4 regions of the Massilia sp. DWR3-1-1 genome follow, and region 1 is predicted to be linked to each of the others. Evidence: predicted binding sites of a transcription regulator. Region 1 holds the regulator's gene; each other region holds the start of a gene.

Region 1 (7,850 bases):
CATGAACATTCGCCTGCTGCTCTGCGCGCTGATCGCCGCCACCACCTTCGCTGCCGGCACGGCCTGCGCCGAACGGGCCGATTCGAGCAAGCCGACCGTCATCGACGCCGATTCGGCCACCGGCAACGACGTCACCCAGACCCGCACCCTGATCGGCAATGTCGTGCTGCAGCGGGGCACCCTGCTGATGAAGGCGGGGCGCGCCGTCGTCAAGAGCGACCCGGAGGGCTATGTCTACGCCACCTTCTATGCCGCCCCGGGCGGCCTGGCCACGTTCCGCCAGAAACGCGACGGCGCTGACGTCTGGGACGAGGGCGAGGCCGAGCGCATCGAGTACGACAACAAGCTTGAAATCGTCAAGATGTTCTCGAAGGCGAAAATCACCACCCTCGAAGGCAAGCGCAAGACCCAGGAAGTGCAGGGCCCGTACCTGTCCTACGACAGCCGCAAGGAAGTCTATTCGGTCGAGAACGACGTCAGCGGCACCAGCAAGGCCGGCTCGGGCCGCGTGCGCATGGTGATCGAGCCGAAGCAGCCGGCGGCAACGCCAGCGCCCGCCGCCGTGGCGCCGTCGACGCCTGTGCCACCGGCGAAAAAGCCATGATGGAAGCGAAATCCTGCGGCAGTACCCTGATCGTGCGCGGCCTGCAAAAAAGCTATGGCAAGCGGCTCGTCGTGCGCGACGTCTCGCTGCAGGTCGAGTGCGGCGAAGTGGTGGGCCTGCTGGGCCCCAACGGCGCCGGCAAGACCACCTCGTTCTACATGATCGTCGGCCTGGTGGCGTCCGACGCCGGCTCGATCGACATCAGCGGCGTCGACATCTCGAGCCTGCCGATCCACCGGCGCGCCATGCTGGGGCTGTCCTACCTGCCGCAGGAAGCGTCGGTATTTCGCAAGCTGACTGTGGAAGAAAACATCCGCGCCGTGCTCGAACTGCAAAAAGTCGACGGCAAGGCGCTGACCAAGGCGCAGATCAACGAGCGCCTCGACAGCCTCCTGGCCGACCTGCAGATCGACAAGCTGCGCGAGAACCAGGCCTTGTCGCTGTCGGGCGGCGAGCGGCGGCGCGTGGAAATCGCCCGCGCGCTGGCCACCAACCCCCGTTTCGTGCTGCTCGACGAACCGTTCGCCGGGGTCGACCCGATCGCCGTCATCGAGATCCAGCGCATCGTGCGCTTTTTGAAGGAGCGTGGCATCGGCGTGCTCATTACCGACCACAATGTGCGCGAAACGCTGGGCATCTGCGACCGCGCTTACATCATCAATCAGGGCGCCGTGCTGGCCTCCGGGCGCCCCGATGACATCATCGCCGACGAGTCGGTGCGGCGGGTCTATCTGGGCGAACACTTCCGCATGTAGGCCACTGACGAACCATGAAACAGTCCCTCCAACTACGCACGTCGCAGCACCTGGCGCTCACGCCGCAGCTGCAGCAGTCGATCCGCCTGCTGCAGTTGTCGACGCTCGAACTGCACCAGGAGCTCGAGCATCTGCTGTCCGACAATCCCCTGCTCGAGCGTCTCGACGACCCGCTCGACAACTCGGTACGCCTGCTGGCCGATGGCGCCGTCGGCGCCAGCGGCAACGCCGAAGCGCCGGAAGTGTCGAACCAGGATGCGCCGCCCAGCGCCGACGCGCCGGCGGCCGACAGCGGCGAGAACGTCGACATGGGCGGCGAGAGCGCCCAGGACACCAGCGGCGACGGCGAGGACTGGAGCGAAGCGTCGCGCAACAAGTCGCCCGACGACGAGGATTCGCGCCCGCAGATCGAGGCGACGGCCACCAGCCTGCGCGAGCACCTGTGTGAGCAGATGCGCCTGGCCATGCTCGAAGTGCGCGACCGCGCGCTGGTCGAACTGATGATCGACGCGCTCGACGACAATGGCTACCTGACCGAATCGCTCGACGACATCCTCGAGCGCATGCCGGCCGAACTCGAGATCGATCCGGACGAGCTGAAAACCGCCTTGTCGCTGCTGCAAAGTTTTGACCCGCCCGGCGTGGGCGCGCGCAACGCCGCCGAGTGCCTGGCGATCCAGATCCGGCGCATGGCGGGCGTGCCGCTGGTGACGCGCCGCATGGCCCTCGACATCGTCTGCAATCACCTGACCTGGTTCGCCCAGCGCGAATTTAACAAACTCAAAAAAGCCCTCGACTGCGATGACGAGGACCTGCGCGAAGCGCAAGCGGTAATCCGCCAGTGCAATCCGCACCCGGGCGCCGGCTTCGGCGCCGGCGCCTCCGACTACGTGGTGCCCGACGTCATCGTCAAGAAGGGCCGCGGCGGCTGGACCGTGAGCCTGAACAACGACGTCATGCCGCGCCTGCGCGTGAACAGCATGTACGCCAACCTGCTCAAGCAGGGCAAGGGCGAGAGCCAGATGGGCGCGCAGCTGCAGGAAGCGAAGTGGCTGATCAAAAATATGCGCCAGCGCTTCGACACAATTTTGCGCGTGGCCGAGGCCATCGTCGAGCGCCAGAGAAATTTCTTCTCGCACGGCGCAGTTGCCATGCGGCCACTTGTGCTGCGTGAAATTGCTGATACACTGGGCCTACACGAGAGCACTATCTCTCGGGTAACCACTCAAAAATACATGCTGACCCCGCATGGAATGTTTGAGTTGAAATATTTCTTTGGCAGCCACGTAGCGACCGACGCCGGCGGCGAAGCATCGTCGACAGCGATCCGGGCACTGATCGTGCAATTGACAGGAGCGGAAGACCCGAAGAACCCACTTTCAGACAGCAAGATCGCAGATATGCTGGGGGAACAGGGGATGGTCATTGCGCGCCGCACGGTGGCCAAATACCGTGAAGCGCTCAAGATTCCACCTGTCGCTCTCCGCAAGAATCTGTAGATCGTTTTTTCAGTGTTCCTCTACGTCCCGCTTTATGCGGCATGCATGAACAGGAAGCGACATCATCTAAGGAGTGTGTATGAATCTCACAATCAGCGGACATCATCTTGAAGTGACCCCAGCCATCCGTGACTACGTACAGAGCAAACTGGAACGCGTGCGGCGCCATTTTGACCAAGTGATCGACATTGCTGTCATTCTCACCGTCGATAATCTGACTGAAAAAGAAAAACGGCAGAAAGCCGAAATCAACCTCCGATTGCCGGGCAAGACCATCAACGTCAACGCCCTGTCGCACGACCTGTATGCCGCCGTCGACTGTCTCATCGACAAGCTCGACCGCCAGGTCATGAAATACAAATCCCAGATCCAGGACCACGACCACCAGGCCATCAAGCACCTGTCCGAGCAAGAACTCCCGGCCGCTGCCGCTTAAGGCCGACCAATTCGGATGAGGGCGCCGTCAAGGCGCCCTTGTCATTGGGGCGGCCGCTTGTGCGCGGGGCGACTGCTAAAATAGGCGTTTTATTCCAGTCCCCACGCCATGACCGACTTCGTCAAGACCCGCATCGCTGTGCGCACCGGCATCATCACGCTGGACCGCCCGCGCACCCTCAATTCGCTCTCGCTGGACATGATCCGCGCGCTCACCGATGCGCTGCTGGCCTGGCAGGACGACGCCGCGATCGACGCCGTGGTCCTGCGCAGCAGCACCGACAAGGCCTTGTGCGCGGGCGGCGACATCCGGTATTTTTACGATGTCGGCACCTTGCCCACCACGGGCGGCAGCGCGTCGCTGGAAGATTTTTTTACCGAGGAATACCGCCTCAACCACCTGATCCACTTTTACCCGAAAACCTATATCGCCCTGATGGACGGCGTCGTCATGGGCGGTGGCCTGGGCGTGTCGGAAGCGCACCGCGAGCGGGGCCTGCGGGTGGTCACCGACGGCAGCAAGTTGGCCATGCCTGAAGTAAACATCGGCCTGTTTCCCGACGTGGGCGGCAGTTATTTTCTCAGCCATGCGCCCGGCAGACTGGGCTACTACCTGGCTTTGACGGGCTTGACGGTGCGCGCCGCCGACGCCTTGTATTGCGGCCTGGCCGACACCTTCGTCACCCAGGCCACCATGCCGGCGCTGCTCGAACTGATTGAGCGCACGCCGGGCGCGCAATTGCGCGAGGCCGTCGCCGCCTTCGCCGCGCCGCTGCGCAGCACCGCCGGCGTCGCCCCGCTGGCAGACCAGCGCGCCGCCATCGACCGCCATTTCAGCTTGCCCACGATCGAAGCGATCATGGCCTCGCTGGAGAAGGATGACAGTGAGCCCATGCAAAAAGCCCTGGCCGCCATGCGCAAGCGCTCGCCGCTGCTGCTGAAAGTGACGCTGGAATTGTTAAATCGGGGAGCCACACTGGACCTCGCCGACTGCCTGCGCATGGAGCGCATCCTGGTGCGGCGTAATTTCGAGCATGGCGAAGTGCTCGAGGGCATCCGCGCGCTGGTGATCGACAAGGACAATGCGCCCCGCTGGAATCCGCCCACCCTCGACGCCGTCAGCGATGCCATGGTCGCGCAGTTTTTCGCCTCGCCGTGGCCGGCGCGCGCCCATCCCTTGCGCGATCTGGGCGTCTAAATCACCGGGCCTGCGCTACGCCTGCTCGCGGTGGCGCAGCACCACCCGTTCGGTGGGGCCGAAATACGCCGCCAGGCGCTCGGCCATGTACACCGAGCGGTGCTGGCCACCCGTGCAGCCCAGCGCCACCGTCAGGTAGCTGCGGTTGTCCGTCTTGAACGAGGGCAGCCATTTTTCGATGAACGCGCGGATGTCTTCCAACAGCTCGCTGGCGGCCGGCTGGGCATCGAGAAAGGCGATCACGGGGGCGTCCATGCCTGTCAAGGGACGCAGGGTAATGTCGTAATACGGGTTCGGCAGGGCGCGCACGTCGAACACGAAGTCGGCGTCGAGCGGCACGCCCAGCTTGAAGGCGAAGGACTCGAAAAACAGCGTCAGCGGCGCCCGTTCGAGGGCCACCAGCTCCTTGATCCAGGCGCGCAGTTTATTGGCCGACAAGTCCGAGGTGTCGATGACCAGTCCCAGTTGTTCGATGGCGGACAGGCGCTCGCGCTCTTCGGTGATGCATTCGATCAGGGTGCGCCGCGACGCCGGATTTTCCTGGGGGCGCAACTGGTGCGACAGCGGATGGCTGCGCCGCGTTTCCGAAAACCGCGCCACCAGCGAATGGGTATTCGAGGTGAGGAACATGACCTTGACGTCGTGCCCCTGGGCCTTCAGTTCGGCCACATTGACGGGCAATTCGACCAGCGACTCGGAGCTGCGCGCGTCGACGGCGACGGCCACGCTGGGCACGCCTTCGGCCAGCAGGGTATCGACCAGCGGCGCCAGCAAGGCGGGCGGCAGATTGTCGACGCAATAATAGCCGGCGTCTTCGAGAACGTTGAGGGCGACCGATTTACCGGAGCCTGAAATACCTGAAATGAGAACAATGCGCATGGGGCGATGATACCGCATGCGGGGCCGAAGTCGCAGCCAGGCCCCGATTTAATGCTCAGTGCGCTTGCTCAGGCGCCCGGGTCGGCGGCGCGCACCACCAGTTCGGCATAGCCGGTGGCGGGATCGAACTGGCGCGCCAAGTGCCAGCCCGGGGTGGGCGCGAGCAGCACTTCCGCCGTGGTGCGCACCAGGTTGCCATACACGACGTGGCCGCCAAACACGGCGCCAGCCGCGTCCGCCTCCGCCATGTGCAAATGGGCGCCCTCGGCGGTGATGGCGCCCGCCATCGAGACGATTTCGAAGTCGCCCGGCAGCAAGGTCGGCTGGGCCGCGCCCGCGAAGCGCAATTGCACATCGCGCAAGCTGCCCATGGCCGAGACGACGAAGGCGCCGCCCGCGCCGGCCGCCTCGAGCGCGCGCCGCAGGTCGGCGCCCGGCGCCAGTCGCATGGGCAGCAGGTCCATCAGTCGCCGCTCATCGCCTGGCGCTGGCGTTCCATGAATTCCTGCAAGGTGTCGATGCCACGCAATTGCAAGATCGTGTTGCGCACGGCCGCTTCGAGCAGCACGGCGATGTTGCGGCCGGCCGCCACGGGAATGACCACCTTGCGCACCGGCAAGCCGAGCACGTCTTCGGTGGGGAACAGGAAGGGCAGGCGCTCGGCTTCCTCTTCCAGCGCGCTGCGGCGCACCAGGTGCACGATCAGTTTCAGGCGCATCTTGCGGCGCACCGCCGTTTCGCCAAAAATGGCCTTGATGTCGAGCAGGCCCAGGCCCCGCACTTCCAGCAGGTTTTGCAGCAGGGGCGGGCAGCGGCCCTCGATCATGTTGGGCGCGATGCGGGAAAACTCGACGGCGTCGTCGGCCACCAGGCCATGGCTGCGCGAAATGAGTTCGAGCCCCAGTTCGCTTTTACCCAGCCCGGAGTCACCCGTGATGAGCACGCCCACGCCCAGCACGTCCATGAACACGCCGTGCATGATGATCCGTTGCGCCAGCTTTTTCGACAGGTACACGCGCAGGTAATCGATCACCTGGGCCGCCGGCAGCGGGGTGGAAAACAGGGGAATGTTCTGCTCGTCGCAGATGGCGAGGATGTCGGGCGGGGTGTCGAGCCCCTGGGCGATGATCAGGGCGGGCGGGCCGCCGGCGATCAGTTCGCCGATGACGTGGCTGCGCGAATTCGATTTGAGGCGGTGGTAATAGGTCAGTTCCTGGTGGCCGAAGACCTGGATGCGGCCCGGGTGGATCAGGTTCAGGTGGCCGACCTGGTCGGCGGCCGAGGCGACGTCACCGGAAATGAGGCGCTCGCCGCCGGGAAAGCCGGCGAACCAGCCCAGTTGCAGGCTTTCGCGGTTGTCGTCGTACAGCCGTTGAATGGTCAGCGGGGATTGCAGCATGGAAGGTCTTCATTCAGTCAAGACCGGCAGTGTAGGGAGGCAGGGCGGCCGGCACGAAAGAAGTTTAACCCAAGGCTTGCAGGCTCGGTTGCCAATTGATAATGCGGGAATGGACGGCGCGGGGGTCGTTTTCCGTCGACAAGGCCGTGCGGATGGCGTCATCGGAGAATATTTCGGCGATTTCCGACAGAATTTCCAGGTGCTGCTGGGTAACGTGGTCGGGAATGAGCAGGAAGAACAGCAAATTGACAGGCTGGCCATCGGGCGACTCGAACGGAATCGGTTCGAGCAGGCGCACGAAGGCGGCCAGCGGCGACTTGAGGCTCTTGCTGCCCTTGATACGGCCGTGCGGCACGGCAACACCATGACCGAGGCCCGTGGATCCCAGCCGTTCGCGGGCGAACAGGTTGTCGGAGACGGTCGAGCGGGCGATGCCGCAATTGTTCTCGAAAATCAGGCCCGCCTGTTCGAATGCCCGCTTTTTGCTGGACACTTCGAGATCAAGCTGGACATTCTCAAGGGATAAGATTTTGCTAAGATTGGTCATGACACTAGAAATCGTGCTCTGGGCACAGTGACTTGCGAGCCGGAATTATAGGCCTGTTTGCGGGCCCCCGCATGGCATTTATCACAGTGCAACGATACAACAACGGTCGGCGTGAAGGTTGAGACTAGGCCCGCCTGCGGTCAAGGTCAACGGCGCAGCAAACTGCGCTTGCGCGCGATCAAAAAACAGCCAATTTTGCCCTTTTATTGCCGCGCGTTACGCAAATTCGGTGGGCGCCCACTGGTAAAGTTGGTACGCCATGGGTTGATATCAAGCCCCCCGCGCCGGGTATAACGGGCATACACGGCCAGTTTTTGCGGTTTGCAGGCGCGCAGGATATCGACAAAGATGCGTTCGACACATTGTTCGTGGAATTCGTTGTGCTCGCGGAAACCTATCAGATAGCGCAGTAGACTTTCCTGGTCGATCTGGGGGCCCACATAATGAATTTGTACGCTGGCCCAATCGGGCTGCCCCGTGACCAGGCAATTCGATTTGAGCAGGTGCGACAGCAGCTTTTCTTCCACGGGGGCG
Region 2 (7,850 bases), on a different contig from region 1:
AGCACCGAAGAACAGCTGGCCGAAGCGGCCGGCCTGATCGGCACGACCATCTTCCACCCCGTCGGCACCTGCAAGATGGGCCTGGTGGCCGATCCGCTGGCCGTCGTCGGCAGCGATCTGAAAGTGATCGGGGTGGCCGGTTTGCGGGTGATCGATGCGTCCGTGATGCCGACTATTACCTCGGGCAACACCAACTCGCCCACCCTGATGATTGCCGAAAAAGCGGCCCAGCTGATCATGGGGGAGGCGCAGCGGTCCGTGCTTGGTGCGACCGCTTAGCGCGCCGGCAAGGCCCCAAAACAGGGCGCGTGCGGGGGGCGGATCACCGTATTTATACCGTATTGTGAGCGTGTGATGATCTGTGTATTATCGTGAGCAAATAAGATAGCAGTAACATAAAAATATTTCGGAGATACAATGGACGTCATCTTGGAAACCCGCAACTTGACCAAAGAGTTCAAGGGTTTTACGGCGGTGAGTGACGTGAATTTGAGCGTCGAGCGCGGCCATATCCACGCCTTGATCGGCCCGAACGGGGCCGGCAAGACCACCTGTTTCAATTTGCTCACCAAGTTCCTGGTGCCCACCTCGGGCCAGATCTTGTTCAATGGCAAAGACATCACGGCGGAAGCGCCCGCCCAGATTGCCCGCAAGGGCATCATCCGGTCGTTCCAGATTTCGGCGGTGTTTCCCCACCTGTCCGTGCTGCAGAACGTGCGCATCGGCTTGCAGCGCCAGCTCGGTACCTCGTACCACTTCTGGAAGAGCGAGCGCTCATTGTCGAGTCTGAACGACCGCGCCATGCAATTGCTGGCCGAAGTCGACCTGACCGAATTTGCCGACACCATCACCGTCGACATGCCCTACGGCCGTAAGCGGGCGCTGGAAATTGCCACCACCCTGGCGATGCAGCCGGAACTGATGCTGCTGGACGAACCGACCCAGGGCATGGGCCACGAAGACGTCCACCGCGTGACCGAGTTGATCAAAAAAGTGTCAAGCGGACGCACCATCCTGATGGTTGAACATAATATGAGCGTGGTCTCCGGTATTTGTGACAAGATTTCCGTCCTGCAGCGCGGCGCCATGCTGGCCGAGGGCAGTTACGCCGAGGTATCGAAAAATCCGCAAGTGATGGAAGCGTACATGGGCACGGTCGATGTCGCGCTGGAAGGAGCCCACTGATGGCGGCCGCACTCGAGATCAGCAATCTGCACGCCTGGTACGGCGAATCGCACATCTTGCATGACGTGAACCTGTCGGTGAACCAGGGCGAAGTGGTGACCTTACTCGGTCGCAACGGCGCCGGGCGCACCACCACCATGCGCGCCATCATGGGCCTGACGGGCAAGCGCACAGGCTCCATCAAGATCAACGGCACCGAATCGATCGGCATGCCGACCCACCGCATCGCCCACCTGGGCGTGGGTTACTGCCCGGAAGAACGGGGCATTTTTTCCTCCCTGTCGACGGAAGAAAACCTGATGCTGCCGCCGGCCCTGGCTGGCACGGACAAGGGCATGTCGGTGCAAGAGATTTACCAGATGTTCCCGAATCTGTACGAGCGCCGCAACAGCCAGGGCACGCGCCTGTCGGGCGGCGAGCAGCAAATGCTGGCGGTGGCGCGCATCTTGCGCACGGGCGCCCGTTTGCTGTTGTTGGACGAAATTTCCGAAGGCCTGGCGCCCGTGATCGTGCAGGGCCTGGCCCGCATGATACTCACGCTCAAGTCGAAGGGCTACACCATCGTCATGGTGGAACAGAATTTCCGCTTCGCTGCACCGCTGGCGGACCGGTTTTACGTGATGGAGCACGGTCAGATCGTCGAGACCTTCGCTTCGTCTGAATTGAACGCCAAGATGCCGGTGCTGACCGAGCTGCTGGGCGTTTAAATGGTGTTGGCTTAATCTAAATAATATCCTCACGGAGACAAAATGAAACGTAACGTTATTGCCACCGCAGCCGGTGCCCTGTGCGCCATGAGCATGTCCATGTCGGCCCAGGCGCAAATCTCGGGCGACACCATCAAAATCGGCATGATCACCGACCTGTCGGGCACCTATTCGGATGTCGACGGCAACGGCGGCGCCGAAGCGGTCAAAATGGCGATCGCCGACATGGGCGGCATGATCAACGGCAAAAAAATTGAATTCGTCGTCGCTGACCACCAGAACAAGGCCGATATCGCCGCCAGCAAGGCGCGCGAATGGTTTGACCGCGAGGGCGTCGACATGCTCATCGGCGGCACCAATTCGGGCACCAGCCTGGCCATGGCGAAAATCGCCGCGGAAAAGAAAAAAGTGTTCATTTCGATCGGCGCCGGTTCGGCCCGCCTGACGAATGAAGAATGCACCCCGTTCACCGTGCACTACGCCTACGACACCATCGCCCTGGCGCGCGGCACCGGCTCGACCATCGTCAAGCAGGGCGGCAAATCGTGGTACTTCCTGACGGCTGACTACGCGTTCGGCCAGTCGCTCGAGAAAGACACGGCCGAAGTGGTCAAAGCCAACGGCGGCACCGTGCTGGGCAGCGCCAAGCATCCGCTGGCGGCGTCGGACTTCTCGTCCTTCCTGCTGCAGGCGCAAGGGTCGAAAGCGCAAATCCTGGGCCTGGCCAATGCGGGCGGCGACACCATCAATGCCATCAAGGCGGCCAACGAGTTCGGCATCACCAAGACCATGAAGCTGGCCGGCTTGCTGATGTTCATCAACGATGTGCACTCGCTGGGCTTGAAAATGACCCAGGGCATGTACCTGACGGACGGTTGGTACTGGGACCAGAATGACCAGAGCCGCGCCTGGTCGAAGCGCTATTTCGCCAAGATGAAGAAAGAGCCGTCGATGCTGCAAGCGGCCGATTACTCGGCCGCGTCGAACTACCTGGCCGCCGTCAAGGCCATCGGTAGCGACGATCCGGAAAAAATCATGGCGCACATGAAAAAGACTCCCATCAACGACATGTTCGCCAAGGGCGGCGTGATCCGTCCGGACGGCCGCATGGTCCACGACATGTTCCTGATGCAAGTCAAAACCCCGGCCGAGTCGAAGTACCCGTGGGATTACTATAAAGTCGTCGCCACCATCCCTGGCGCCCAGGCTTACGCCACCAAGGCCGAAAGCAAGTGCGCACTCTGGAAATAATCAAGGTGTGATGGCAGGGCCCGGCGCGATGCCGGGCTGCATTTCAAGAAGCGGGTCGCGTACCCGCTTCTTTCGTGATTGCCCTGTATTTTTGTTTCTGTTGTAAAACGCGCTTGCGCCGTGCCGCGTTTCGCGGTGCGGCGTGTTCTTTAGTCCACGCCGGTCCCCCCGGTGTTTTTGTACTGTGATGCCATGGAAATCTTCGGCGTTCCGCTTCCTGCCTTGATGAGCCAGCTTTTGCTGGGACTCGTCAACGGCTCCTTCTATGCCATGTTGTCGCTGGGTCTGGCCGTGATTTTCGGCTTGCTCAACGTAATTAACTTTTCGCACGGTGCGCTCTACATGGTGGGCGCGTTTCTCGCGTTCATCGGCGTCACCACGCTGGGCCTCAATTACTGGGTGATGTTGCTCGTCGCCCCCCTGATCGTCGCCGTCTTCGGCATCCTGGTCGAAAAATCGATGCTGCGCTGGCTGTATAAACTCGACCATTTGTATGGCTTGTTGCTCACCTTCGGCATCACCTTGCTGCTCGAAGGGGTGTTCCGTTCCTTCTTCGGCGTCTCCGGCCAGTCCATCGACGTGCCGGAACTGCTGCAGGGCGCCACCAACCTGGGCTTCATGGTCATGCCGAACTACCGCGCCTGGGTCGTCGTCGCCTCGCTCAGCGTGTGCCTGGCCACCTGGTTCGTCATCGAAAAAACCAAGCTGGGCTCCTACCTGCGCGCCGGCACGGAGAACCCGAAACTGGTCGAAGCGTTCGGCATCAACGTGCCCCTGATGGTCACGCTCACCTACGGCTTCGGCGTCGCCCTGGCCGGCTTCGCCGGCGTGCTGGCGGCCCCCATCATCAACGTCACCCCGCTGATGGGCTCGCACCTGATCATCGTCGTGTTCGCCGTGGTGGTCATCGGCGGCATGGGTTCCATCATGGGTTCGATCCTGACGGGCCTGGGCCTGGGCATCATCGAAGGATTTACCCGCGTGTTCTACCCGGAAGGGTCCGAAGTGGTGGTGTTTGTCGTCATGGTCATCGTCCTGTTGATCCGTCCTGCCGGGCTGTTCGGCAAAGAGAAATAAGGAGTCACCATGTATCGTAAAATCGGCTTCGCCATCGCCCTCGCGGTGGCCCTGATCGCCCCCTTCGTCGGCTACCCCGTGTTCCTGATGAAGCTGCTGTGCTTCGGCCTGTTCGCCTGCGCGTTCAATTTGCTGATCGGCTACACCGGTCTGCTCTCGTTCGGCCACGCCGCCTTCTTCGGCGCCGCCGGCTATTTCACCGGCTATGCGCTGACCACCTTGGGCCTGCCCACCGAACTGGGCATCCTGGTCGGCGTGGTGGTGGCGGCCCTGATCGGCCTGGTGATGGGCTGGCTGGCGATCCGTCGCCAGGGCATTTATTTCACCATGATCACTTTGGCGCTGGCGCAGATGGTGTACTTCGGCATGCTGCGGGCCCCCTTCACCCACGGTGAAGATGGCTTGCAGGGCATTCCCCGCGGCAAGCTGCTGGGCATGGTCGACCTGGCCAACGACACCACCATGTACTACGTGGTGCTGGCCATTGCCATTGCCGGCTTCGCCTTGATCGTGCGCATCGTCCACTCGCCGTTCGGCCAGGTGCTCAAGGCGATCAAGGAAAACGAGCCCCGTGCCATTTCTCTGGGTTACGACGTCGACCGCTACAAGCTGACCGCCTTCGTGCTGTCGGCCGCGCTGGCGGGCCTGGCAGGGTCCACCAAGGCCGTCGTGCTCGGTTTCGAGACCCTCACCGACGTCCACTGGAGCATGTCCGGCCTGGTCGTCCTGATGACCCTGGTGGGCGGCATGGGCACCCTGGTCGGCCCCATCCTGGGCGCCTTCATCATCATCGCGCTGGAAAACAAGCTGGGCGACGTCGGCAATTTCATTGCCCGCACCACGGGCCTGGAGTGGTTCACCACGCTGGGCGAATCGGTGGGCATGGTCACTGGCCTGATTTTCATCGTCTGCGTGCTGCTGTTCCGCCGCGGTATTGTCGGTGAAATCGGCGCGGCGATTGCCGCGGCGACCCGCAGGAAGCGCGCTGCCTGAGTGGTTTGATCCTTGAAGGCAAAAAAGACTGGCAACGCCAGTAATGCCGTTCAGTGAAGACTGAGCGGCATTTTTATTTTGGGGCGTGTAAACGCCGGGGTCTGCTGTTAACCTGCGTGGCGTGACCTTGACCGCGTTATCCACGCATCTTGTTCATAGCGCGGCGTTTGGCCAGTACGGCACCAACGAAATGCTGTATGCCAAACAGCTGATTGACGCGATACCCAACGATTCGCTGACGGTGTTCGATCGCGGCTTCCTCTCGGCTGAAATTCTGTGTGCGCTCACCCGAGGCGGCAGCGAGCGTCACTTCATCATCCCGACAAAGTCGAACACGCGCTGGGAAGTCATTGAGGGCGATGAAAATGGCGATGACTTCACCGCGCATGCGCGTGCCAGTACGGCTGTCGATGCGCAGGCCCGCAAGCGTATCTTGCTCACGTCGCTACGCGATCGATGGCGCTACAAACCCGCCGATATCGCGCATTGCTACACGCGTCGCTGGGGCATCGAAACAAGTTACCGTGAACTCAAGCAGACCATCTATGAGGAACCTTGATTGCCTACAAGCTGATCCGGCTGGAGATCGCCAAAGCTGCCTTGGTCGTCAAATGCGAACCGACCGAAGTGAGCTTCATCCGCGCCCTCCACCTGATCCAGTTTGAGCTTCACTGGGCAGCCGTCACCAGGTCGTACTGCAGGCTGCCCGATGCGATGAAACATGTGCGTGAAAGGCTGCTTAGCCTCCTGAATGACGAACGGCCCGATCGAAAATTCGACCGGGCCGTCAAGGCGGGACCACCGCGCTATGCCACACGCGTTCTACGAAAACCAGCTTAACTGAACAGCATCAGGCGCGCCGGCCGGGTTTTTTTAGAGGCAGAACAGTTACACGGCAGCGGCAGCGCGGCGACGGCGGCTGGTGTAACCGAGCGCAGCCAGGCCAGCGCAGAGCAGCAAACCGGTGGCTGGCTCAGGCACGTCGGTGCTTGGCGGCACGGTGTCTTCAGCGAACGTGATAGTGATGAAACCGGAGTCCCAGATGCCGTTTGGCGAAATATCATCCACGTAATCTTCATAGAATTCCAGCCGCAAGAGTCCGTCGGCGCCGACATTGAAGGACAAGCCTTCCGCGATCAGATCGAGCGTCTCCGCAAACAATGCGGTACCCGGCTCGTCAACGCCGAAGCCGAAATTGAACAAGATGCCCTCGTTCACGCCGGAATCAGAAATGACAAACCCCATCTCTGACAAATAGCTGGGATCGAAGGCAGTCATGGTCACCGAGTAGCTGATCCCGATGACGCTTGCATTGGCGCCCACCTGGTAGTTAAACGTCGGATTGGCTGGGTCGAACAGTTCGCCATTACTTTGAATTCCACTGACATTGATCACCAAAGGTGCGGCGAACACCGAGGCACAAGCGAACAAGGACAGACTTGCGAGAAATTTACTAAAAGCGCGAACTGACATGGATATTCTCCGGTGGCGGGGTTAGGTGATGCTGCCATTTATCTGAGCAAAAAGCATGCCGGACGCTACGCACGTTTGTAAACATTTGAATAATATAAATAAATTATTTGATTGATATATCGACATTTACAGAGTTGTAAAGTTTCCCGACAGATAATTAGCGCATTCATTGCATCCATCTGTACATTGTTGATTCTAAAGAGAAATTTAAAATATTAGTATGCCAATGAAACGGGCGAAAAAAGAGCCGGCATATAAGTCGGCTTCATTTTTGAGACTTTAGTCTTGCGTAAAAAACTACAGCGCAGCACCCTCGCACAGTTTCAGGCTGGCGCCATGGGCGCCAGCCTGCTGCGACATCGCGCGCAGCGCCGCGATCAGCGAGCGGTGCGCCGCCACCCCGGCCATGGCGCCATCGGCGACGGCAAAGGCGACGTTGCCGGCCGCCCTTGCCATATCGCCGCAGCACAACACCCCGTCCACCGTGCTCGCTTGTTGCCCGTCCGTTTGCACGAATTGTCCCAGCGGTCCTTCTTCCATCGCGCATCCCAGCTGCGCCGCCAGCGTATTGCCGACGCTGGTGCGGGGGACCACGAACAGGCCTGCCATGACGCGCCGCCGGCCGTCGGCCAGCGCCGCCAGTTGCGCCGCACTGGGGTCGAAGGCGCGATTGAGAAAGAAGGTGACCTGGCCCCAGTCGCGCGCCAACGCGGCCAGCACGCGACGCTGCGCGCGCGCCAGTTGCAGGGCGGCGGACAGGCCGGCGTAGCTGCCGCCGATGACGATGGCGTCGAAATCACTTTGCTGCCGCGGTACTGGCATGGTGGTGTGCTCCGTGGTTGGCGTATTGGGCATTGAAACGCGCCGACAGGTCGGCCAGGGTGACTTCGGCAAAGCGCGCGATCAGCAGCGCTTTGGCGTCGTCGAACGCGCTGGTGAGCGATTGATTGACCACCCGCTCGACCAGGCACTGCGGTTGCTCGAGCCGGTTGCCCATGGCGAACACGGTCGGTGAGCCGACGCCGATATAAATGTCGCACAAGGTCACCTGGCGCAGATCGACCGTGATGAGCCAGCCGCCACCATGGCCCTTCTAGGAGCCGACGTAGCCGCGTTCGCGCAAGCCGGCGAGGGTGCGCCGCACCAGGGTGGCATTGGTTTGAA
Region 3 (7,850 bases), on a different contig from region 1:
GATCGGCTTCTATATTGCCGGCATCGCCCTGTCGACGCCCTGGCCGCTGGCCGGCTTTGCCATGTATGTGATCGTGGCGCTGATCTGGCTGGCGCCCGATCGCCGCATCGAACGGCGCATCGTCCAATAGCGGGAATGGACGGGCGCTGCTATGATCGACGGCTCAATCGTTGCTGCTGACCTGGCGGCAACGTTCCTCCGCCTGTGAAAGATGCCATGAACCGTCCCCACCTGCTGATCGTCGCTGCCGCAAGTCTTGCCATGTCCCACGTCGCCGTGTCCGCCCCCGTCGCGGCACCCCTGCCGGCGTCGAATCCCTTCGCCAAGGTCAGCACCTTGCCGTTCCAGTACCCCGCCTTCGACAAGATCCGTGACGCCGACTTTGCGCCCGCTTTCGAGGCCGGCATGCGCGAGCAGTTGCGCGAGATCGACGGCATCGCCAGGCAGCGCAAGGCAGCCACCTTCGACAACACCGTCGTGGCCATGGAGCGCTCGGGGCAGTTGCTGGCACGCGTGTCGGCCGTCTTCTCGAATTTGCAGGGGGCCAATACCAACGACCAGCTCGACGCCATCGACACGGCCATGTCGCCCAAGCTGGCCGCGCACAATGACGCCATCTATTTGAACCCCGCCCTGTATGCGCGCATCAAAGCGCTGTACGACAAGCGCGCCAGCCTGGGCCTGGACGCCGAATCGCTGTACCTGCTCGAGCGCTACAACAAGGACTTCGAGCGCGCCGGCGCCAGGCTGTCGACGGCCGACAAGGACACCCTGAAAGCCTTGAATGGCGAAATCGCGGCCCTGCAGTCGGCATTCACCCAGAACGTCATGAAAGAGCAGAACGCCTCGGCACTGGTGGTCGACAGCCGCGCCGAACTGGCCGGCATGAGCGAAGCGGCCATCGACGCCGCCGCCGCCGAAGGCAAAAAGCGCGGTCTCGACGGCAAATTCGTCGTCGCTGTCGGCAACACCACGGGCCAGGCCCCGCTGGCCGAACTGAGCAACCGCGCCGTGCGTGAACGCCTGATGGCGCTGTCGCTGGCGCGCGGCAGCCGCGGCGGCGAGTTCGACAACCGCAACAATGTGCTGCGCCTGGCCAAGCTGCGCGCCGACAAGGCCGTGCTGCTGGGCTATCCGAACTTCGCCGCCTACTCGCTCGACGACCAGACCGCCAAGACCACCGCCGCCGTCAACGGCCTGCTGGCCGAACTGGGCAAGCCGGCCGTCGCCAATGCGCGCAAGGAAGCGGCCGATATCCAGAAAATCATCGACGCCGGCAAGGGCGGCTTCCAGGTGGGCGCCGCCGATTGGGACCTGTACGCCAGCCAGGTACGCGCGGCCCAGTTCAATTTCGACGAGAGCCAGCTCAAGCCGTATTTCGAGCTGAACAATGTGCTCACCAATGGCGTGTTTTTTGCCGCCACCAAGCTCTACGGCATCACCTTCAAGGAGCGCAAGGATCTGCCCGTGTACAACCCGGACGTGCGCGTGTTCGATGTCTACGACGCCAACGGCAAGCCGCTGGCCATCTTCCTGGCCGATATGTACGCCCGCAGCAATAAACGGGGCGGCGCCTGGATGAACGAATACGTTTCGCAATCGGGCTTGCTGGGCACCCGGTCGGTCGTCGCCAACCACCTCAATATTCCCAAGCCACCCGCCGGCGAGCCGACCCTGCTGACCTACGATGAGGTCAAGACGGCCTTCCACGAATTCGGTCACGCCCTGCACGGCATGTTCTCGAACGTCAAGTACCCCCGTTTTTCCGGCACCAGCGTGCCGCGCGACTTCGTCGAATTTCCGTCGCAGGTCAACGAAATGTGGGCGGTCTGGCCCGAGGTGCTGGGCAATTACGCCAAGCACTACAAGACCGGCGCGCCGATTCCCAAGGCCTTGTTGGACAAGGTCATCGCTGCCAAGAAATTTAATCAGGGCTTCGTGACCATGGAATACATCGCGGCATCGCTGATCGACCAGCGCTGGCACCAGCTCAGTCCGGCGCAAATCCCCACCGACGTGCTCGCGTTCGAGTCGGCCGCGCTGAAAGAGGCGGGGCTCGATTTCGCCCCCGTGCCGCCCCGTTATCGCAGCACCTATTTCTCGCACGTGTTTTCGAACGGCTACTCGGCCGGCTACTACGGCTACCTGTGGGCCGAAAAACTCGATGCCGACACCGTCGAATGGTTCAAGGAAAACGGCGGCTTGCAGCGCAAGAATGGCGACACCTTCCGCAAGATGCTGCTCTCGCGGGGCGGCACCATGGATGCGATGCAAATGTTCCACGGTTTCCGCGGCCGCGATGCCACCATCGCGCCGCTGCTGGAACGGCGTGGCCTGACGGCGCAGTAAGCATCAGCACGGGCGCGCCGCACGTGTCGCGTGGCGCGCCCAAAGCGGTATATACTTTTTATGAACACACCCGAGGACCCGCCCCATGAGCACCCAGGATTTACACGGCATCACCCTGGAGGCGATCCTGCTGCGCCTGGTCGAGCATTACGGCTGGGAGCAACTGGGCCAGCGCATCGACATCAACTGTTTTATCAGTGAGCCCAGCGTGAAATCGAGCCTGAAGTTTTTGCGCAAGACGCCGTGGGCACGCACCAAGGTCGAAGAGTTGTATCTCGACACCCGATTCACCGACTAAACACCGCAAGCGAGACCATCATGTCGAACGACCACGCAGCCCAGCTGCAACAACGCCTGCAAACCCTGCACAACGATATCGCCAGCACGGGCGAAGTCGATCCCGAACTGAAAGACTTGTTGCACCGCCTCGACGGCGACATCAAGACCCTGCTCGAGCGCCGCCTGGCCGCCGGGACCGTCGACCAGACCCCGGAAAGCAGCACCTACGGCCTGGCCGAGCGCAGCCAGGAATTGTCGGCCAAGTTCGCCGTCAAGCACCCGCACCTGGAGCCGGCCCTGCGCGAACTGGGCAATATGCTTTCGAGCATGGGCATTTGATGGCGGCAGTAGCACAAGTTATTGAAATGTAAGCGGTTTTTCAGCCACGCCGGCCCGCCTTGTCGGGCCCGTCGGCGGCTGTGCGGCGCATTTTCCGGTACAATGCTGCCCAATGAGCTCCCCAATCAATCTGTTTGCGACCGTCCCCAAGCGGTCTAGCCGCGCTGCTGTTGCGCCTTTCCTGCCAATGTCGCGTGCCGAAATGGACGCGCTGGGCTGGGGTGCGTGCGACGTCATCCTCGTCACCGGCGACGCCTATATCGACCACCCCAGCTTCGGCATGGCGCTGGTCGGCCGCCTGCTGGAGGCGCAGGGTTTTCGCGTCGGCATCATCAGCCAGCCGGACTGGCACTCGGCCGAGGCCTTCCGCATCCTGGGCAAGCCGACCCTGTATTTCGGCGTCACCGCCGGCAATATGGATTCGATGGTCAACCGCTACACGGCCGACCGCAAGATCCGCTCGGACGACGCCTACACCGCCAACGGCGAGCCGAATAAACGGCCCGACCGCACCGTCACCGTGTACGCCCAGCGCGCCCGCGAAGCGTTTCCGGACGTGCCCGTCATCATCGGCTCGATCGAAGCGTCGCTGCGCCGCATCGCCCACTACGATTACTGGTCCGACAAGGTGCGCCGTTCCGTGCTGCCCGATTCGAAGGCCGATCTGCTGTTGTTTGGCAATGCCGAGCGCGCCCTGGTTGACCTGACCCACCGCCTGGCGGCGGGCGAAGCGATCCGCGACATCAAGGATTTGCGCGGCACCGCCTTCATGGTGCCGTCCGGCTGGTTGCCGGCCGAGGACTGGTCGGTGGCCAATTCCAGCCGCGTTGACGTGCCCGGCAAGGTCGATGTGCACCCGAACCCGTACGCCATGGCCCAGGAAGACAAGACCGCCTGCGCCACCGACAACAACGCCGTCGCGCCCGACGTCATCAAGCCGATCCGCATCATGAGCCGCGAAGAGCGGCTGGCGCTGGCCAAGGAGCAGCACGATAAAACCGTGGTGCGCCTGCCCGCCTACGATGTCGTCAAGGACGATCCCGTCATGTACGCCCACGCCTCGCGCGTGTTCCACCTCGAATCGAACCCGGGCAATGCCCGCGCCATGGTGCAGGCGCACGGCGAGCGCGATGTCTGGCTCAATCCGCCGCCTTTGCCGCTGGCGATGGACGAGATGGATGGCGTCTACGACATGAATTACGCGCGCGCCCCGCACCCCAGCTATGGCAAGGCAAAGATCCCCGCCTGGGACATGATCCGCTTTTCCGTGAACATCATGCGCGGCTGCTTCGGCGGTTGTACCTTCTGTTCGATTACCGAGCACGAAGGGCGCATCATCCAGAGCCGCAGCGAGCCGTCGATCCTGCGCGAAATCGAACACATCCGCGATAAAACCAAGGGTTTCACGGGCACCATTTCCGACCTGGGCGGCCCCACCGCGAATATGTACCGGCTGGCCTGCAAGGAAAAGTCCATCGAGGAATCGTGCCGCCGCCTGTCCTGCGTGTTCCCGACCATTTGCGTCAACCTGGGCACCGACCACAGCAAGCTGATCTCCCTGTACCGCAAGGCGCGCGCCATTCCCGGCATCAAGAAGGTATTGATCAGCTCGGGGCTGCGCTATGACCTGGCCGTGCGCTCGCCCGAATATGTCAAGGAACTGGTGACCCACCACGTGGGCGGCCTGCTGAAAATCGCGCCCGAGCACACGGAAGAGGGCACCCTGTCGAAAATGATGAAGCCGGGCATCGGCGCCTACGACGAGTTCAAGGCCATGTTCGACAAGTTCTCGCTGGAAGCGGGCAAGAAGCAGTACCTGATCCCGTATTTCATTGCTGCCCATCCCGGCACCACGGACGAGGACATGCTGAACCTCGCCCTGTGGCTCAAGAAGAACAATTTCAAGCTCGACCAGGTGCAGACCTTCATGCCCACGCCGATGGCGATGGCCACGACGATGTACCACTCGCGCAGAAATCCCCTCAAAAAGGTCACGGCCGACTCGGAAGTGGTGGAAACGGCGCGCAGCGGCAAGGTGCGGCGCGCCCACAAAGCCTTCCTGCGCTACCAGGACCCGGCCAACTGGCCGATCCTGCGCGAAACCCTGGTCACCATGGGCCGTGGCGACTTGATCGGCAACAGCGACCGCCACCTGGTGCCAAGCTGGCAAGCTTCGGAAGACGGCGGCCTGGCCGCCGGCGAACGCAAGCGCCAGACTTCCGGCGCCGGCACCCTCGACAAGTTCGCCGCCGCACCGAAGCGCGCCAGCGCGCGGGCGATCGCGCCCACGCCGTTCATTGCGCCCGAGTCCAAGGTGCGCCCGTCCATCCTGTCGACCATCAAATCGAGGCCGAAGCCAGCCAGTGTCGCCGCCAAGCCGCGGGCAGGGCGCAAATAAGCGTTGACCATCAGTGTTGATCACGTTGTAAAAGCAGGTTCGCTGAACCTGCTTTTTTTTCGTCCGGGCGTCATGCACGCGCCTGATTGTTTTTACGACAGGCTAGCTATTTTAGGCTATTATAGTTCCTCAGGGCAATGTTTGTGATTGTTTTGGTATGGGCGTCCAGGTGGCCGCCAGCGCCTCCCTGACACGCCGCCGGCGCCACCCAAGGGGCAGGGCGCCGGCAGCATTGCCGAGGAAAATCCGTGATCGATATTCGTACTTTCATGCTGGTGCTTGGTATCGGCAACATTGGCTTCGCGCTATTGATGGCCGGCTATGCCCGCGGTGCCGCCTCGCATCCGGCCATGCGCATCTGGGCGGGCGCGCGGCTGGTGCAGGGCGCTGCGCACCTGGTGGGATGGCTGCAGCCGGAGCTGGCGTGGTCGGCCCTGGTGGCGACGGGCAATGCCTTGTTGATGATCGGCACGGCGCTCGAGCTGGCGGCGTATTGCGTGTTTCTCGCTCTGCCGCGCTGGGCCGTGGCGCTGCTGCCATTCACGGCGCTGGCCTTGCTGGCGCTGTACGGCGCCCAGGCGCTGCGGCTCGATGCCGTGCAAGGGATGGTGCTGATGTCGATGGCGCTGGGACTGTTCAGTCTGGCGATGGCGTGGCTGCTGCTGCGCCCGGGCGCGCACGGCTCTGTATTGCAGCGCCTGATCGGGGTCAACAACCTGGTGTTTGCCGTGGCGATGGCGGTGCGCGCCTGGCATGGCCTGGGCCACACGCACGCCTCGCTGTTGTCGGCCGCGGGCGCCCACCACGCCACCTTCATCGCCGGCTACATCTTGATGATCGTCAACGGCTTCGGCTTTCTATTGCTGTGCAAGGAGAAAGATGACGCCCGCATGGTGCAACTGGCCACCATCGACAGCCTCACGGGCCTGATCAACCGGCATGCCTTTTTTGACCGCACCGACAGCGCCCGCATGCTGGCACGGCGCCAGTGCAGCCCGATTGCCTTGATGATGATCGATATCGATCATTTTAAAAGGATCAACGATTGTTTTGGCCATGCCACGGGGGATGAGGCGCTGGTGCTGTTCGCTGCGACGGCCGGGACGGCGTTGCGCGACCACGACATCATGGGACGGCTGGGCGGCGAGGAATTTGCCCTGGTGCTGCCGGCGACCGACCTGGAGGGCGCGATCCTGGCGGCGGAACGCTTGCGGATGACGGTGGCGGCGGCGCCCTTGCCCACCAGTGCGGGCGCGTACGCGATGACCATCAGCGTGGGCGTGGTGGTGATTGATGCGCATGAACATATCAATGCGGCGCTGGCACGGGCCGATCATGCCTTGTATGCCGCCAAGACGGGCGGGCGGAATCGGGTCAGTGTGGGGGTGGGGCAATTGAAGGTGGTATGTGGCTGAGTATTTGTCGGGATACTTTACAGTCAGTATCGATGTTGGTCAGGGTTATTGTTAAGTTATTGAATGAAATGAATATTTATTATTGGCATGTAAATTGCTTCTACGAATGTATCGTCTTAGGAGCAATTCATGAACCTGTTTAAAGTTTCCATGCTGGCCGCGGTGTTGGCAGTGTCAGCCGCCTTGTCAGGCACCGCCAGCGCCAATGTCATTGGCGTTAAAACCATCATCATCAAACAAAATGCAGCGGCATATTCCCAGCCCTACCTGCAAGTGGCTGAAGTGATTGCGGTACAGGCGGGGACCGGTTTGGATGTGGCGCTGGCCAGCCTGGGCGCGACCGCCGTGGGTTCGTCGAATCACCCCAACAGTTCGGCCGCGTCGGCCATCGATGGCAGCATTTCGGGCGTGTTTCCAAATATTTTTCACTCGGCTGGCGGGGTGAACGACATGTTGACGATTACTTTTGCGTCGTCGTTCGATCTGAGTGGCCTCACCATCTTCGGGCGCTCCGACTGCTGCAGCGGCCGCGATATTTATGATGTGCGGTTCTACGATGCGACGGGCGGCTTGCTGTTCACGCAACTCGGTGCCAGCGCCAACAATAGCGCGCACGCGGTCGCGGTGAATGTGCCGGAGCCGGGCTCGCTGGCCTTGTTGGCGGGGGGCTTGCTGGTGCTGGCGGGGATGGGGCGCAGGAGGGGGTGAGGTTTAGGGGTGCGTTTTAAGCACTTTTCAAGCGTTGATTGGTCCGTGCCGGAAGGTTGGATTGGCAAAAAAGAAAAAGCCCCGAACGGGGCTGTTTCTTTTTTGAGCTGCTGGCGCAGCGGACGGGACTCGCCTACATGCTGTAGGCTGCCGATTCGCTTGTAAGCGAATCGCTTCGAGTCCCAAGCCGGACTTCCCGCAGGGGAAGTCCTCTGACCACGATAATCTTCCGCACAAAGAAAAAGCCCCGACAAGCGGGGCTTTTTCTTTGATGCTGGCGGAGCGGACGGGACTCGCCTACATGCTGTAGGCTGCCGATTCGCTTGTAAGCGAATCGCTTCGAGTCCCAAGCCGGACTTCCC
Region 4 (7,850 bases), on a different contig from region 1:
GGGCCCATCCGGGCGCCATTTGCGCCGGCACAGGCGCAGGCCTTCGCCCCCATGTCGATCGATCCCCGCTGGAATCCCGGCAACGGTGCGCAACTGGGCAATCCCTTCGGCGGCTTCTGGTAGCACGCACGCCCACGGGGTCTGTAGCGACAATCAAGAAAATACGAGGGGAGACAAACGCAAAGAAGAAAAAAGAACAAGAAGCCATACCAGGCACCAGGATCAGGGGCACTCCGCCTGCTCCTGGTGCGTCAACGCCGCGGCACGGACCGCGAGCGTGCCGGTGCGCCCTGGCCGAGCGACGGTTGACAAACCGTTTAGCCATAAAAAAACCGGAGCACCTATGCGCATGCGCGCTGGTCTGCTCCGGTTTTTAACTGGCGTCCCCAAGGGGATTCGAACCCCTGTACTCACCGTGAAAGGGTGATGTCCTAGGCCTCTAGACGATGGGGACAGAAATCTGTCCTGGGCTCATACTACACCCTGACCTGTCGTGCCGCACTCACTTCGTGCGCACACTTGTTACGACGCATTTACTGCTTCCTTGCTGCCACCACACCGCTGGCGTGTGTTGGCGTCCCCAAGGGGATTCGAACCCCTGTACTCACCGTGAAAGGGTGATGTCCTAGGCCTCTAGACGATGGGGACCCGAACTTTTACAACAAAACTTGGTGGAGGTAAGCGGGATCGAACCGCTGACCTCTTGCATGCCATGCAAGCGCTCTCCCAGCTGAGCTATACCCCCCAATTGAGCGGTGCAAAAGACCCTGATAACCAGGGAACGTTGATCGACAAACTTCTGCCAACGACGCTTTCTGCACTCTCGAAAAACCTGGCGTCCCCAAGGGGATTCGAACCCCTGTACTCACCGTGAAAGGGTGATGTCCTAGGCCTCTAGACGATGGGGACCTGGAACTTCCAACAACCCGTATTGCTACGTTTTACTGCTTGAAACACACTGCAATTTACTGCAACTACTTCTTCAACGTGGTGGAGGTAAGCGGGATCGAACCGCTGACCTCTTGCATGCCATGCAAGCGCTCTCCCAGCTGAGCTATACCCCCGTCCGGTGAAGAAGCAGAATTATAGACCAAACTCTTGCATTCCGCAAATGCCGAAATGGCTAAATCAAAGATATTTGCGGATACGCGCCAAAACCGCGTCGCGATCGAACAACTCAAGCACGGCGTCGATCGCCGGCGTCTGCAACTGACCCACCAGGATCAGGCGCAGGGGCATGGCCAGTTGCGGCATTTTCAGGCCGTGCGCGGCCAGCACTTCCTTGATCATCGCGGCCAGTGCCGGCTTGTGCCACTCCACCGTTTCGAGCCGTTCCGCGAACTGCGCCAGCGCCGGCTTGACTGCCTCGGTCAGGTGCTGCGCCAGCAGGGCCGCATCGGGCTGCGGGCTGCGGTAAAACAGCATTGCGGCGTCGGCCAGTTCGTTGACGGTATTGGCGCGCTCTTTCATGAGGCCCAGCACCAGCGCCAGCGGCGGATTGTGGTTGAACTCAGCGCCCTCGGCCAGCATGCGCGGACGCGCCAGCGAAGCGAGCCGCTCGTTGTCGGCCAGCTTGATGTACTGGTTGTTGATCCAGTTGAGTTTTTCGGGATTGAACTGGGCCGGCGACTTGGTCAGATTGTTCAGATCGAACCACTGGCAGAACTGCGCCATCGTGAAGATTTCATCATCACCATGGCTCCAGCCCAGGCGTGCCAGGTAGTTCAGCATGGCTTCCGGCAAATACCCCTGCGCCGGGTAGTCCATCACGCTGACCGCGCCATGGCGCTTGGACAGTTTTTCGCCGTCGGCACCGAGGATCATTGGCAGGTGGCCGTACTTAGGCAAGGGGGCACCGATGGCCGTCAAGATATTGATTTGGCGTGGAGTGTTATTGACATGGTCATCGCCGCGCAGCACGTGGGTGATCTGCATGTCCCAGTCATCGACGGCGACGCAGAAGTTGTACGTGGGCGTGCCGTCGGGACGGGCGATGACGAGATCGTCCATTTCCTTGTTGGCGATGGTGATGGTGCCCTTGACGACGTCATCCCAGCTCACTTCGCCGTCTAGCGGGTTCTTGAAGCGCACCACGGGCGTGCGGTCGGCCGGCAGCGCCGGCAGGACCTTGCCCGGCTCAGGACGCCAGGTGCCGTCGTAGCGGGGCTTCTCGCCGGCCGCGCGCATGCGCTCGCGCATCGCTTCGACTTCTTCCGGGGAGGAGTAGCACAGGTAAGCGGTGCCGGCGTCGAGCATCTGCTTGATGACGGCGCGATAGCGGTCCATCCGCTGCATCTGGTAGAACGGGCCTTCATCGTGATGCAGGCCAAGCCACGCCATGCCGTCGATGATCGCCTGCACCGCCTCGGGCGTCGAACGCTCCAGGTCGGTGTCTTCGATGCGCAAGATAAAGGTGCCGCCGAAGTGGCGGGCGAAGGCCCACGAGTACAGGGCGGTACGCGCCCCGCCAAGGTGAAGGTAGCCGGTTGGGCTGGGAGCGAAACGGGTGCGGACGACGGTCATGGCGATTCTTATGTGAGGCTAAAGAAGGCTATTTTACAGCCTTGCCGCCCTGCCCTTCCAGCCTCGCGCGACACCCGTTTCACGAATCAATCGAGGGCGCGTGCCGCCGGCGGCCGGGCGCCACCGTGGCACGCCGCGCCATGGCGCCAACTTAACCTGGCGCCCGCCCCGTCACGCGCGCGCTGTCGCCACTTTTCATCATGTCGATCACGCGGCAGTCGCCGCACATGCGCAGGCGGTCGAGGTGGCCCGCAAAGGCCGCGTGGCCGCCCATCTTGGCAATCATGTTGGTGATCATCTGCAAGCTGCCAAAGGGCTTGGCGCAGCGGATGCAGCAGAACGGGGTCGACTCGTGCTTGACCACGGGCTTGTTCCAGGTGTCGAGCAACGACAGGCGCGGCTCGAGCACGATGGCGCTTTCCGGGCAGGTGGTCTCGCACAAGCCGCACTGCACGCAATTTTTTTCCACAAAGCGCAATTGCGGCACCGTGGTGCTGTCCATCAGGGCCGACGACGGACAAGCGCCCACGCAGGCCATGCACAGGCTGCACTTGCCGGTATCGACGCGCACGTTGCCGAACGGACTGGCCGGCGGCAAGGCGATGAGCTCGGCCTTGACGGGCGCGTGCAGCGCCAGGTGGGTCAGGGCCAGGTCGAGCGTGTTGCGCTTGTCGGCCATCACGTGAAAGCCGGCGCCGTCGAACGGTGCGATCGCCACCGGCGCTCGCTCCAGCGCCAGCGCCAGGCTGGCGCTGGCGCTGGCCTCGATCAGCCGGCACTGCAAGGCGGGCCAGCCGAGCCCGGCCAGCACCGTATTGGCGATCTCCATCTGCGCGCCGATCGCGCCACGATACTGGGGCGCCTCTTCGTCCGTCATCAAGACGTCGATCGCGCCGGCGCCGTAGGCAAACGCGGCCAGCCAGACATCGATCCCCACCGACGCGGTGTGCTCGATTTCGATGGGAACCTGGTGCGCCGGCACGCCGCCGGCGCCCGCTTCCAGGTCGGCGATCAGGGCCTTGCCATGCTTACCACTGTGAAACAGCAGCGAGGGCGCGCCGCCGCCCGCCGCGCGGTAGGCGCCAATGAGCGCACGCAGGCGCTCGCCCGTGTAGGCGGCGCTGGGGTAGTTGTAGCTGAGCGCACCCGTCGGACACACCGTGCCGCAGGCACCGCAGCCGGCGCACAGGTTCGGGTTGACGACGATCTTGTCGCCGCGGCCGGAAATCGCCTCTGCAGAGCAGATCTCGATGCACGCATTGCAGCCGATCAGCTTGTTGCGGCTGTGGGCGCACAGGCGCTCCTTGTACGTGAAGTACTTCGGCTTTTCGAATTCGCCGATCATGTCGGCCAGTTCGCGCACGGCGTCGGCGCGCTTGCCAATGTCCGCGCCGGGGGCAAAATAGCCGGGCGGCTTTTCGTGCCGGGCGATGAGGGCGGTGTCCGACAAATCGAGCACCACGTCGTAGCTGCCGCGCCCCACGTCGCCGTGGGCGTCCCAGACTGCCTCGAAGGCGCCCAGGTAGCCGTCGAGATGAACGCGCTGCACACGGTGCACGGGGTACAGGCGCGCTGCGGCGCCGTCCTCGTCTTCGGCCGCGTCGGTGATCAGTACCGTCAGGGGCAATAGCGCAGACAGGCCCTGCGCCCACGGCGCCACGTCGGCGGCGGCGCCGATCATCAAGGTCCGCCCGGTCGAGTCGTAGCTGATGGAGGAAACGGGATCGGGATCGGGCAAGGCGGCCGCAGCGGCCAGCGCGGCCGTCCTGGCGCGCGCGAGGGGGGATAGTACGGCGGATAGATTCATGCAGCTTCCTGATCGGGAGACGGCGGCGCGGGGGCCGCCGTCTCGGGGGTGTCTGGTAGGGGGGCGTGCACCGGCGCTGGCGCTGGCACTGGCACTGGCACTGGCGAGGCAGCCTGGTCGGTGTCGACGAGGGCGTCGAGTCGGTCGAGAGCATCGTCGAGCTTGGCGAAGATGTTCTTGTTGTGCGTCATCTGGGCGAGCATGTCGGCCGACACGGGACTGGGCAGATTGTAGTCGCCCATGTAAATGTCGAGGCCGTCATGGCCGTGAAAGTGGGGATCGGCGAACAGCTTTTTCATGGCCAGGCGACGCACGGCGGCATCGACATTTTTGCCCACGAACACGGAAAAATCAGAGTCGGCCGTCAATGCGGCCGCATCGGCGATGGTCGGTGGCGCCACCTCGGGCGCGGGCGCGACGGCATCGGCACCGTCCAGCGGCGCAGGCGCGATCGCCGCCGTCGCCACGGCAGGGGCCGGCACGGGCGCCACGACCGTCGCCACGGCAGGGGCCGGCACGGGCGCCACGACCGGCGCCTGCTCCGGCGCCGCCTTCAGCCGCGCCCAGCGCTTGAGAAAGCCTTCGTCAGCCATGGGCCATCCTAGGTGCGGGCGCGCTTGCCATGCCGCTGTTCACCGCCGGGCGCGCGCGGCGTGTAGTGCAGGCGCAGATACTCGCCCAGCCAGGCGTGAATTTCGGCCGGCATGGCCACGCCATCGGCCGACTCGCCCGAGTCGAACATGCGGGTTCCCTCGACGTAACTGACGGAGGCGCGCAAGGGCATCGCCTTGCCGTCCTGCATGCGCCACATGACGAACACCTTCGATTCGGGCGCCAGCCAGTTCTCGTGGTAGCCCTCGTTTTCGTCGGAAAACAGTTCGAGTGTCAGGCCAGACACCAGGTAGGACTGCCGGTCGGCATCCTCACTCAAGGTCTGCACGGCCGGCAAGCCGCCGCGATCGGCCATCACCGCCACCGCCGCCCATGCCTCGTCGGCCCAGCGATGCTGGAGCACGCGCCGCTGCATGACGATGGCGACCGGCATGCGGGCGATTGGCTTGACGCCGACCATGGGGCTGGCCTCGATCGAAACGGCCTTGTCTGATTCCGAATGCATCGCTGCGTCCTTTTCAATATTTTACGTGCGCTGCGCACTTCTTGACGATGTGACCACGTACTAAGAACCTATCCCGGTAGGTCGGAGTCGCTGCTTGCGCGCCTGGCAACCGATGGCGGCGTTGCTCGTCTTCGCATGGCTCGCCATGCGTCATCCTCGCGCCTTGCCCTCGGCTGCCATGCATCGCAATCCGCTTCCTCCTACCTACCGGGATAGGTTCTAAGCAGTATGACTGTCAGAAAAACTTACACCGCGGCGCGAGGGATTCGCCCAAAAAAATGACAGGCACTTGATTACTTTGATTTAAATATATCTGGCACGTAATTTGCTTGTTACGCAACGGCGTCCATACAGACAAGTGGTGATTTTCAAATTAGGGCGTCGTCGGGGTGCCAAGCGGGCTCCCCGTAGTAACTTCATCAACGATTCCACAACCGAGGAAAACCATGAACAAAAAAATCATCGCCGGCTGCGTCCTGCTCGCAGCGGCCATGTCGGCCAGCGCAACCCCCATCACTTACACGCTCGAGAACGTCATCTTCAGCGACGGTGCCACCGCCACCGGTTCATTCACCTTCGATGCCGATACCCACCTGTCGTCGGCCTTCAGCATCAGCACCACGGCCGGCATCCTGAGCGCTTTCACCTGGAACAAACTCGACAGCGGCTTGTACTTTGGCGGTGGGGCCGGTCCCAACAATTTCACCCTGATCACCACCAACGGCCAGCGCGTCTTCAATTTTTCTTTCACCAATCCGCTCACCAACGCCGGTGGCGTCTACGCTCTCAACCAGGCCCTCACGTACGAATGTTACAACTGCAATCCCTACCGGCGCATCACCAGCGGCACCGTCACCTCGCTGGCCGCCCAGGTGCCGGAACCGGCTACGCCCGCACTGTTGCTGGGCGCCGGCGCCGCGCTTGCATTGCTGCGGCGCCGCCAGCGCCAGCAGCCGGCGCGCTGATCACTTGACCGTTTTGACCGTGGCGGCCGGCGGCGACGGCGCCGGCTTGACGTCGCCACTGGGCACCGCCGTGCCCTGCTTCTCGCTGGTTTTTGGCGCCGCTGCACCGGCGGCGGTGAGCTTGCCGTCGGGCTGACCGGCCGGGCCCGATTCCTTGGCCGCCATCGTCACCGCTACCACCGGCGCGGCGATCGGCGTGGGCGGGTTCACCGTCAAGCCCTTGGCCTTGGCGTCGCCCCGCCAGCGCGTGGCGAGCGTGTCCATGGTCGCCAGCAGCGCTTGCTTATCCTTGGCGGCCTGGGCATCGGCGGCAGCCTTCTTGGTCGCCTGCGCTTCTGCCTGCGCCGCGCTCGGCGGTGGCAACACGGCAGCGGCAAGGCCGCACGTGCCTGCCAGCGCCAGCGCTGCCACCGTCTTGCTCAGTGTCTTGTTCAGTGTCTTGTTCAGCGTCTTGTTCAGCGTCTTGTTCATTAGATTGCTCAATTTCACGATGTTCTCCATGGCCCCTCTTATTGTCCGCTGGGGGTGGTCTTGGCCGCTGGCGGTGCGGTAGTGCCCGACGGCCCGTGACCCGACTCGGCCACCGCCCCCGCAGTGGCGGTGCCGCCCGTGTTGCCACCGGCGCCGCCCGCGTGAAACGGCGTGCCGCCGGCGTAACTGGCGTCGCTACTGGGCTTTTTATGGCTGGCGATGACTTCGCCGCTGGTGCCGCCGCCACTGCTGACCACGCCCGGCATGCCGGTCTGGCGCTGGTCGTAGTGGGCCTCGCGCGAGCAGGCGGCGGTCAGGGCCGCGCTCGCCAGGATCAGGCATGACAGGAGGGTTTTCATGCGCGCCCCCTGGCATCGCTTGCCGGGGTCGATGACGGCGGCACCGTGCCGGCCACCTCCTCGTACCACAGGCGGTGATGCGACTTTGCCCAACTGGCATCGACCGTACCGTGCCGCATCGCCTCGTAAGCGCCGGGCGTGCCCACCGTGCCCAGGTAGATGTGGCCCATGGCGCCGAAGATATACAGGGTGGCGCCGCCGATGTGCAGGTAATTGGCGATCTGCAGCACGTAGCGGGTCTGGCCGAAATTGGTGAAATCGAGCACCAGGCCGGTGGCGGACATCAACAGGCCCAGCAGCACGACGCCGCCCCAGAACCAGATCTTTTCGCCCGCATTGAAGTAGGCCGCATCGGGATGCTTGTGGTTGGCCAGGCCGCCCAGTTGCTTGAGCCACGGCCAGTCCCAGCGCCTGAAGAAATTGTTCTTCACGAAAGTGACGAACAACAGCACCGAGCAGACAATGAACAGGGGGCCGACAAAGTTGTGGACATACTTGGAAATGATGGCGACCCACGAAAACGCGTCATGCCCCAGCCACGGCAAGATGATCTTCTTGCCGAACATGATGGCCAGGCCCGTCAGGGCCAGCGCGATAAAACTGTAGGC

What was found. The regulator sigma-54, encoded in region 1, starts transcription at its own class of promoters, with help from an activator protein. The targets are predictions, from matches to a motif close to TGGCANGNAANCTGCTTT.
Region 2: the regulator sigma-54 is predicted to act here: its motif matches at 6,730-6,747, upstream of ACP7EY_RS08860 (PEP-CTERM sorting domain-containing protein).
Region 3: the regulator sigma-54 is predicted to act here: its motif matches at 6,864-6,881, upstream of ACP7EY_RS08035 (PEP-CTERM sorting domain-containing protein).
Region 4: the regulator sigma-54 is predicted to act here: its motif matches at 5,762-5,779, upstream of ACP7EY_RS10770 (PEP-CTERM sorting domain-containing protein).

The regions. Positions count from the first base shown of each region.
Region 1 is NZ_JAFCXL010000005.1:112,562-120,411, forward strand. Features, by position in the region: gene lptA (lipopolysaccharide transport periplasmic protein LptA) at 2-604, shown strand; gene lptB (LPS export ABC transporter ATP-binding protein) at 604-1,359, shown strand; gene ACP7EY_RS07075 (RNA polymerase factor sigma-54) at 1,374-2,858, shown strand; gene hpf (ribosome hibernation-promoting factor, HPF/YfiA family) at 2,938-3,294, shown strand; gene ACP7EY_RS07085 (enoyl-CoA hydratase/isomerase family protein) at 3,403-4,491, shown strand; gene rapZ (RNase adapter RapZ) at 4,507-5,370, opposite strand; gene ACP7EY_RS07095 (PPC domain-containing DNA-binding protein) at 5,439-5,834, opposite strand; gene hprK (HPr(Ser) kinase/phosphatase) at 5,834-6,769, opposite strand; gene ACP7EY_RS07105 (PTS sugar transporter subunit IIA) at 6,834-7,316, opposite strand; gene queF (NADPH-dependent 7-cyano-7-deazaguanine reductase QueF) at 7,520-7,850, opposite strand, start outside.
Region 2 is NZ_JAFCXL010000006.1:254,187-262,036, forward strand. Features, by position in the region: gene ACP7EY_RS08825 (GMC family oxidoreductase) at 1-279, shown strand, start outside; gene ACP7EY_RS08830 (ABC transporter ATP-binding protein) at 418-1,185, shown strand; gene ACP7EY_RS08835 (ABC transporter ATP-binding protein) at 1,185-1,892, shown strand; gene ACP7EY_RS08840 (ABC transporter substrate-binding protein) at 1,935-3,143, shown strand; gene ACP7EY_RS08845 (branched-chain amino acid ABC transporter permease) at 3,336-4,220, shown strand; gene ACP7EY_RS08850 (branched-chain amino acid ABC transporter permease) at 4,230-5,213, shown strand; partial or broken gene ACP7EY_RS08855 (transposase) at 5,326-6,053, shown strand; gene ACP7EY_RS08860 (PEP-CTERM sorting domain-containing protein) at 6,102-6,686, opposite strand; gene ACP7EY_RS08865 (hypothetical protein) at 6,984-7,508, opposite strand; partial or broken gene ACP7EY_RS08870 (Rrf2 family transcriptional regulator) at 7,483-7,767, opposite strand; partial or broken gene ACP7EY_RS08875 (hypothetical protein) at 7,780-7,850, opposite strand, start outside.
Region 3 is NZ_JAFCXL010000006.1:67,115-74,964, reverse strand. Features, by position in the region: gene ACP7EY_RS08065 (TMEM175 family protein) at 1-130, shown strand, start outside; gene ACP7EY_RS08060 (M3 family metallopeptidase) at 217-2,349, shown strand; gene ACP7EY_RS08055 (VF530 family DNA-binding protein) at 2,435-2,647, shown strand; gene ACP7EY_RS08050 (DUF4404 family protein) at 2,668-2,967, shown strand; gene ACP7EY_RS08045 (YgiQ family radical SAM protein) at 3,155-5,365, shown strand; gene ACP7EY_RS08040 (diguanylate cyclase) at 5,614-6,780, shown strand; gene ACP7EY_RS08035 (PEP-CTERM sorting domain-containing protein) at 6,910-7,488, shown strand.
Region 4 is NZ_JAFCXL010000008.1:169,906-177,755, reverse strand. Features, by position in the region: gene ACP7EY_RS10820 (S8 family serine peptidase) at 1-123, shown strand, start outside; tRNA gene ACP7EY_RS10815 (tRNA-Glu) at 379-454, opposite strand; tRNA gene ACP7EY_RS10810 (tRNA-Glu) at 573-648, opposite strand; tRNA gene ACP7EY_RS10805 (tRNA-Ala) at 670-745, opposite strand; tRNA gene ACP7EY_RS10800 (tRNA-Glu) at 834-909, opposite strand; tRNA gene ACP7EY_RS10795 (tRNA-Ala) at 989-1,064, opposite strand; gene gltX (glutamate--tRNA ligase) at 1,129-2,523, opposite strand; gene ACP7EY_RS10785 (4Fe-4S binding protein) at 2,675-4,330, opposite strand; gene ACP7EY_RS10780 (DUF3306 domain-containing protein) at 4,327-4,923, opposite strand; gene ACP7EY_RS10775 (DUF3305 domain-containing protein) at 4,932-5,447, opposite strand; gene ACP7EY_RS10770 (PEP-CTERM sorting domain-containing protein) at 5,894-6,412, shown strand; gene ACP7EY_RS10765 (hypothetical protein) at 6,413-6,883, opposite strand; gene ACP7EY_RS10760 (hypothetical protein) at 6,922-7,242, opposite strand; gene ACP7EY_RS10755 (formate dehydrogenase subunit gamma) at 7,239-7,850, opposite strand, start outside.